One region of the Bradyrhizobium sp. ISRA464 genome, then DNA from elsewhere that is predicted to be linked to it. Evidence: predicted binding sites of a transcription regulator. Region 1 holds the regulator's gene; the other holds the start of a gene.
What was found. Region 1 encodes PhoB, which activates phosphate uptake and scavenging genes when phosphate is short. Its sites were predicted from a motif close to TGTCATNNANCTGTCAT; they were not measured.
Positions count from the first base shown of each region.

Region 2: ugpB (sn-glycerol-3-phosphate ABC transporter substrate-binding protein UgpB) is a predicted target of PhoB. The motif match lies at 1,598-1,614, and genes of this name have one in related genera.

Region 1 is NZ_CP094526.1:931,439-935,647, forward strand. Features, by position in the region: gene pstB (phosphate ABC transporter ATP-binding protein PstB) at 1-413, shown strand, start outside; gene phoU (phosphate signaling complex protein PhoU) at 425-1,144, shown strand; gene phoB (phosphate regulon transcriptional regulator PhoB) at 1,203-1,913, shown strand; gene MTX19_RS04340 (GcrA family cell cycle regulator) at 2,012-2,524, opposite strand; gene MTX19_RS04345 (aspartate aminotransferase family protein) at 3,009-4,209, shown strand, end outside.
Region 2 is NZ_CP094526.1:107,175-111,383, reverse strand. Features, by position in the region: gene ugpA (sn-glycerol-3-phosphate ABC transporter permease UgpA) at 1-156, opposite strand, end outside; gene ugpB (sn-glycerol-3-phosphate ABC transporter substrate-binding protein UgpB) at 226-1,542, opposite strand; gene MTX19_RS00480 (CaiB/BaiF CoA-transferase family protein) at 1,967-3,172, opposite strand; gene MTX19_RS00475 (organic hydroperoxide resistance protein) at 3,368-3,793, opposite strand; gene MTX19_RS00470 (MarR family transcriptional regulator) at 3,954-4,209, shown strand, end outside.

The DNA.
Region 1 (4,209 bases):
TCTCGAAGTCCGAGATGGACGACCGCGTCGAGAAGGCGCTGCGCGGCGGTGCGCTGTGGAACGAGGTCAAGGACAAGCTGAACGCTTCGGGCCTCTCGCTCTCGGGCGGACAGCAGCAGCGCCTGTGCATCGCCCGCACGGTCGCGGTGCGGCCCGAGGTGATCCTGTTCGACGAGCCGTGCTCGGCGCTCGACCCGATCTCGACCGCCAAGGTCGAGGAGCTGATCCAGGAATTGTCCGAGGACTACACGATCGCGATCGTCACCCACAACATGCAGCAGGCGGCGCGCGTGTCCGACAAGACCGCCTTCATGTATCTTGGCGAACTGATCGAGTTCGACGACACCAACAAGATCTTCACCTCGCCGAGCGATCGACGCACCCAGGACTACATCACCGGCCGGTTCGGCTGAGGAGACACGCGATGGCTTCTGAACATACCGCCAAGGCATTCGACAGCGATCTGCAGGAACTCACCCGCCTGGTCGCCGAGATGGGCGGCCTCGCCGAGCGCATGATCACCGAGTCCGTCGACGCGCTGATCCGCCGCGACGTCGCGCTCGGCAAGCGCGTCGTCGCCGCCGACGTCGAGATCGACGGTCTGCAGCGCATCATCGAGGAGCGCGCGGTGCTGACGATCGCGCGCCGCCAGCCGATGGCGATCGACCTGCGCGAGATCGTCGGCGCGATGCGGGTGGCCACGGATCTCGAGCGGATCGGTGACCTCGCCAAGAACATGGGCAAGCGCGTCGCGGCGCTGGAGAGCGATTTCCAGCCGCTGAAGCTGATCCGCGGCCTCGAGCACATGACCGACCTCGTGCTGTCGCAGGTCAAGTCGGTGCTCGACGCCTACGCCGCACACGACCTGCCGGCTGCGATGACCGTCTGGAAAGGCGACGAGGAGGTCGACGCGATCTGCACCTCGCTGTTCCGCGAACTGCTCACCTACATGATGGAGGACCCGCGCAACATCTCGTTCTGCATCCATCTGATGTTCTGTGCCAAGAACATCGAACGCATCGGCGACCACGCCACCAATATCGCCGAAACCGTGTTCTACATGATCGAAGGCCAGCAGATCACCGACAAGCGACCGAAGGGCGACATGACCACCTTTGCCACGACGGTGCCGGGCAACGGCTAGCTGAGGTGCTTGGTTCGCGTCCGGGCAACGGATCAACACAGAGAAAGAACATAGACCGATGAGCGCACGCATTCTGGTAGTCGAAGACGAGGAAGCGCTGACGACGTTGTTGCGCTACAACCTCGACGCGGAAGGCTACGACGTCGAAACGGTCGGGCGCGGCGACGATGCCGACACAAGGCTGAAGGAGCGTATTCCCGATCTCGTGGTGCTTGACTGGATGCTGCCGGGCCTTTCCGGCATCGAATTGTGCCGCCGCCTGCGCGCGCGCCCCGAGACCAAGCAGCTTCCGATCATCATGCTGACCGCGCGCGGCGAGGAGAGCGAGCGGGTGCGCGGTCTCGCCACCGGCGCCGACGATTACATCGTCAAGCCGTTCTCGGTGCCGGAGCTGCTGGCGCGCGTGAAGGGCCTGTTGCGCCGCGCGAGCCCCGAGCGGCTCGCGACCGTGCTGACCTATGGCGACATCGAACTCGACCGCGAGAAGCGCCGCGTGGCGCGCTCGGGCCGTCCGATCGATCTCGGGCCGACCGAGTATCGCCTGCTCGAGTTCTTCCTCGAGCATCCCGGCCGCGTGTTCAGCCGCGAGCAGCTGCTCGACAGCGTCTGGGGCCGCGACATCTATATCGACGAGCGGACCGTCGACGTGCATATCGGCCGGCTGCGCAAGCTGCTCAATCCCGGCCGCGAGCAGGATCCGATCCGCACCGTGCGCGGCGCCGGCTATGCGCTGGACGACCGCTTCGCCAAGGCCGAGCCGCAGCAGTAAGCGTGAGTGTCGTCGCGGCGCCTGCCGGGACACATCACCAGACTCTGCAGGCATAAAAAATCCCCGCTTGCGCGGGGATTTCGTTTTATGAGCTGTGTTTACCGTGTCGGCGGTTTGTTGGCCGGGCGGCGCCGATCGGCGGCCGGCTGGTAGGCGACACGCGAGTGATGCGCGCAATAGGGCAGGCCGGTGAGCGCCTTGCCGCCGCAGAAGAAGAATTCGGGGCTCGAGGGGTCGCCGACCGGCCAGTGACACGTGGCCTCGCTCAGCTCGAGCAGCGACAGCCGCTGGCTCATCGGCACCACATTGTCATAGGCGACCGGATCCGGCTCCAGCTCGACCTCGAAGGCGTGCGCGAGCGCGGTGTTGCCGCGCGAGACCGGGCGCGCCACCCGCATCATGTGTTGGGCGGGACGGGCCTTGCGCTGCCGCGGGGCAGCCGTGGAGGGGGCCTTGGCACGGCCGGACAGGCCAAGCCGATGCACTTTGCCGATCACGGCGTTTCGCGTCACATTGCCGAGTTCCGCCGCAATCTGGCTGGCCGACAGGCCCGCCTCCCAGAGCTTCTTCAGCTGCTCGACGCGATCATCGGACCAGGTCAATACCGTCATCGCATTCTTCCCTTCGCCTTGCGCCGGCCAGACATTGGAGCGGCGCTGCGAGCCAAATCTGACAAATATCCCTGCGGTCAGAATCCCTTAGCCCTCGCCGGACGCGGTTTCGCGCCCGAACGTGTACGCAGAACGAAAGCTACTTAGAGGGTCCAATACTGCCGCACGAGATGTCGTATCCGACAGGCCAAACGCTACAATATGGCGTGACTCTGGCGCAAGAGTCCGCGGCAACGCGTCCACATGTTCCCACACTTATGCATTGCAATGAGGCTTTTCCACCTCACCGGAATGCACCGGATCGCGCGCGTTTCGCATTGCAGGAAGGTCACTTCGTGGCGATTGACAGCGACTGCCCGCAGCATACAATGTTCGCCACGTGCCGCCCGAAAAGGCGGCACGTTTTGTTTTCCGAAGCTGGCCGTTGCTGCGCTGGCGTCAAGGCACGCGGCAATTGTCGGCCTCAAACCCGTCAGTGATTGCCATGACCAATAGCGCCACGTCGCATCTGCTTCCCGTCTTCGCCAGGGTCGATCTCGGCTTCGAACGCGGCGAGGGCGCCTGGCTCATCGCAACCAACGGCGACCGCTACCTCGATTTCACGTCGGGTGTCGCGGTCAACGCGCTCGGGCACGCGCATCCGCATCTGGTCAAGGCGCTGCAGGAACAGGCGACCAAGCTCTGGCACATGTCGAACCTGTTCAAGAGCCCGGACGGCGAGGTGCTCGCCGCGCGGCTGTGCGAGCAGAGCTTTGCCGACTACGTGTTCTTCTGCAATTCCGGCGCGGAAGCGATGGAAGGCGTGATCAAGCTGGTCCGCCACTATCACTTCTCCAAGGGGCATCCCGAGCGCTACCGCATCATCACCTTCGAGGGCGCGTTCCATGGCCGCACGCTCGGAACGCTGGCCGCCACCGGTTCCGCCAAATATCTCGAGGGCTTCGGCCCGCCGATGGATGGTTTCGACCAGGTTCCGCACGGCGACATCGAGGCGGTGAAGAAGGCGATCGGGCCGCACACCGCCGGCATCCTGATCGAGCCGGTGCAGGGCGAGGGCGGCGTGCGTTCGGCGCCGCAAGCCTTCTTCAAGGCGTTGCGCCAGCTCTGCGACGAGCACGGCCTGTTGCTTGCGTTCGACGAGGTGCAGACCGGCATGGGCCGCACCGGCGAACTGTTCGCCTACAAGCGCGTCGGCGTGACGCCCGACGTGATGTCGCTTGCGAAGGCGCTCGGCGGCGGCTTCCCAATCGGCGCCGTGCTGGCGAGCGCAAAGGCCGCGGCTGGCATGGCGCCGGGTTCGCACGGCTCGACCTTCGGCGGCAATCCGCTGGCGGTGGCGGCGGCCAATGCCGTGCTCGACGTCATGCTCAAGCCTGGCTTCTTCGATCACGTGCAGAAGATGTCGTTGCTGCTCAAGCAGAAGCTCGCCTCGGCCGTCGACCGCTATCCCGGCGTGATTTCGGACGTGCGCGGCGAAGGCCTGTTGATCGGCGTCAAGGCCGTGGTGCCCTCGGGCGATCTCGTCACCGCGCTGCGTGAGCAGAAGCTGCTCACCGTCGGCGCCGGCGACAACGTCGTCCGGTTCCTGGCGCCCCTGATCGTCACCGAGGCCGAAATCGACCAGGCGATCGGAAGCCTTGAGCGCGCCTGTGCCGCGCTGGCGACCGCACAGCCGAAGAAGGCGG
Region 2 (4,209 bases), 820 kb from region 1:
GAACTCGGTCGAGAGTCCGAACGCGTCCTGCACGAGAAAGGATTGCCAGAGCGCCTGCGCTGCCGGCCAGTAGAAAAAGATCAGGGAGATCGCAAGCTGCGGCAAAACCAGGAGGCAGGCGAGCAGCTTGCCTGAGAAGATTGCCCGGTTCTCCATGAAGCTCCCGCCCCCTTTCGTGACATCGTGGCTGCGGTCGCTGATCCCGCAGCCACGATGTGAGCGACCTTACTTGGCCGCGGTCCGCTCGAACTGGCGCAGCATCTGGTTGCCGCGCGAGACCGCAGCGTCAAGCGCCTCCTTGGCCGACTTCTTGCCGGCGAGCGCTGCTTCGATCTCTTCAGACCAGACGTCGCGCATCTGGACCATGCCGCCGAAGCGCAGGCCGCGGGAGTTCTCCGTCGGCGGCTTGTTGGTCAGCTCCTTCAGCGGCACTTCGAGGATCGGGTTCTTGTCGTAGAAGCCAGACGCCTTGGTCTTGTCGTAGGCCGCCTTCGTAATGGGCAGATAGCCGGAAACCTCGTGCAGGTAGACTTGGCGGTCGGTATCCGAGAGGAAGGTGAAGAATTTCGCAATTCCCTTGTACTCCTCGGCCGACTTGCCGGCCATCACCCACAGCGAAGCTCCGCCGATGATCGAGTTCTGCGGCGCTCCCTTCACCTCCGGGAAATACGGCATCGGCACCGCCGTGTAGTTGAACTTCGCGTTCGCCTTGACGTTCGGATAGAAGGCCGAGGACGTCATGTACAACGGACATTCGCCGGACGTGAATCGTCCCTCACCGGTATTGGTGCGGCCCGAATAGTCGTAGCTCTTGTCCTTCTGCAGCTCGACAAGGTTTTCGAGCAGCTTGATTTCCATCGGATTGTTGAACTCGAGCACCGTATCGAAGCCGTCGAGCCCGTTGGCCTTCGTGCCGATCGGCAGGTTGTGCCAGGCGGAGAACTGCTCGATCAGGCCCCACGTGATCCAGCTCGAGGAGAAGCCGCAGGTCGGGCTCGTCGCGTGCAGCTTCTTGGCGTCGGCGAAGACCTCAGGCCAGGTCGTCGGCGGCGCGTCGATGCCGGCCTTCTTCAAGGCGTCGAGATTGACCCACATCACCATGCTCGACGAGTTGAACGGGAACGACAGCATGTCGCCCTTGGAGGTCGAGTAATATCCCGTGATCGCCGGCAGGTAGGACTGCGGGTCGAACTTCTCGCCTTGCTCCTTCATCAGCTCGGAGACCGGCTTGATCGCGCCCTTCGCGGCCATCATGGTCGCGGTGCCGACCTCGAACACCTGCATGATGCCCGGTGCATTGCCGGCGCGAAACGCCGCGATGCCCGCGTTCAGCGTGTCGGCGTAGCTGCCCTTGAAGGTCGGGACGATCTTGTAGTCGTGCTGGGATGAATTGAAGTCGTTGGCAAGCTTGACCACGACGTCGTTGTTTGGGCCGGTCATCGCGTGCCACCACTGAATCTCGGTCACCGCAAGCGCAGGTGACGAGAATGCAAGCGTGGCAGTCGCCACCGCCGCAGGAGCACCGAATCGTCGAAAAAGCATCAAAACCCCTCCCGGTTGGACCGTCATCTTTCGTTACGCGCGTTAGCAGCGCCGGATGACGTTCAAATGACCGTATAAACGAAGGCCATCGTACGGGGGAAGCCAGCGCGAAGGGAAGCGGTAAAAAAGGCGGATGCCGCGGACGCGCCCGTGCGCACTGCAACGTCAGGCGTGACATTGCACCGCATCCGGGGGGTTAGTGGTGTCTAGAACATGGTGAGATTTGGTTGAGTTGTTGCTGCAATGGCAGTGCAAAACCTCTCCCATAGGGAGAGGTCGCGCCGAAGGCGCGGGTGAGGGGTTAAGCTCTCTCGTGGGACCTGAACCCCTCACCCCGATTTGCTACGCAAATCGACCTCTCCCCGCTGGGAAGAGGTGAAGAGCTCGCGGCTAGACCGATTCAAATCAGGATCATCGGCGCTGGTTAGCGCTTGCGCTCGGGGCCGCAGACCACGCCCTTGTCGACCAGGGCGTTGATCTCGTCCTTTGAGTAGCCGAACTCACCCAGCACTTCCGCGGCGTGCTGGCTGAACTTCGGCGGCGTGCGCCGCAGGTTCGGCTTGGTGCGATCGAGCCGGATCGGAGAGGCGACGCCCTTGTACCAATCCTTCTCGATGATATCGCCGCGGTAGATCGTGTGCGGGTTGGTCAGCGCCTGGTCGATCTTCTGCACCGGCCCGGCCGGCAGGCCGGCGGCGAGCAGCCGGTTGCACAGCGGCTCGGCCTCGTGCTGGCTGAACACCGCGGCCAGCTCTTCGCGCAGCGCATCGCGATTGGCGATGCGGTCCTTGTTGCGGGCAAAGCGCGGATCGGTGCCGAGCTCTGGCTTGCCGATCTCCCGGGCGAGCTTGCGGAACGTCCCGTCATTGCCGACGCCGATGAAGATGTTGTCGGTCTTGGTCGGGAAGATCGCGTAGGGCACCAGGTTCGGATGCTCGTTGCCGGTGAGCGACGGCGGCTTGCCATGCATGAAATAGTTCGCGGTGTGCGGATGCATGATCGCAAGGCCGGTCTCGTACAGCGTGGTCTCGAGAAACTGGCCGAGGCCCGAGCGTTGCCGCTCCGACAGCGCCATCAGGATGCCGATCGCGGCATAGAGCCCGGTGGTGATGTCGACCAGCGGCACGCCGATGCGCATCGGTCCGCTCTCGGGCGAGCCGGTGGCCGCGATCATGCCGGTCATCGCCTGGATGATCGCGTCATAGCCTGGATTGCCGCCGCGCGGGCCGTCGGCGCCGAAGCCGCAGATGCGGCAATGCACGAGGCGCGGAAACTTCGCGCGCAGCACGTCGTTGCCGATGCCCCATTTGTCGAGCGTGCCCGGCTTGAAATTCTCGATCAGCACGTCGGCGGTCTCGAGCATCTTCATCAGCACCGCGCGCCCGCCCTCGGAGGCGAGGTCGAGGCCGATCGAGCGCTTGTTGCGGTTGATGCCGACGAAATAGGCCGCGTCCTCCTCATGGAAGGGAGGGCCCCAGTCGCGGACTTCGTCGCCCGCAGGCGGCTCGACCTTGATCACGTCGGCGCCGTGGTCGGCAAGGATTTGCGTGCAATAGGGGCCGCCGAGCACGCGCGTCAGATCGATCACGCGCAGTCCGGTCATCGCGCCTGTTGGCGCAGGGGTATTCATGGAAGCAACCTTCGCTCAGGTGGGATCGGAAGCAGGGTCCCAGAGCTAACGGTCTTCAGGCGCCGCAGCAATGCCCTCGCGTGCGCAGGCCCATGCAGCGGGCCGTTCTCATGTTCGCCAAGCGAACCGAAGCCTGCTTCGGGTAGGCGGGAACGAATGGCCCGCCACGCGTGGCGGACCATTCGCGGAGACGAATTAGACGACGGTCAGCTTGACGTCGACATTGCCGCGGGTCGCGTTGGAATAGGGGCACACCTGATGCGCTTTCTCGACCAGCGCCTCGGCCTCCGCGCGCGGCACACCGGGCAGCGAGACCGCGAGGTCGACGGTGAGGCCGAAGCCGCCGGCCGAACGCGGGCCGATGCCAACCGTCGAGGTCACCGAGGCGTCGGCGGGAACCTTCGGGCCGCCCTGGGAGGCCACGAACTTCATGGCGCCGATGAAGCAGGCGGCATAGCCGGCCGCGAACAGCTGCTCCGGGTTGTTGCCGGCGCCACCGCCGCCACCGAGCTCCTTGGGGGTCGTGAGCTTGACGTCGAGCGCCCCGTCGAGGGTCGCCGCATGGCCGTCGCGGCCGCCGGTTGCCTTGGCGCTGGTCTTGTAGAGCACGTTCACAGACATCGTGGTCTCCCTTGGGTTTGAATTCGATGATCAATAGATTGCGTGAAATTATATTGTGTGCAATATAAATTGTGCGGCCTCACATTTAATTGTTCGCAATTGAATCCCGGGTCACGTGGAGCCACAATGACGCCGGCATGTGACAAGTCTGACGGGATTCATGGCCAGGAAACAGACGGCGGCCGATCAGGCGCTGCGGCTCGACAACCAGATCTGCTTTGCGGTCTATTCGACCGCGCACGCCTTCAACCGCGTCTACAAGCCGCTGCTCGACAAGCTTGGCCTGACCTATCCGCAATATCTCGTCATGCTGACGCTGTGGGAGCGCGACGGCGTCCCGCTCAAGAATATCGGCCAGCGGCTGTTCCTGGACTCGGGCACGCTGACGCCGCTGCTCAAGCGGCTGGAGGCGGCGG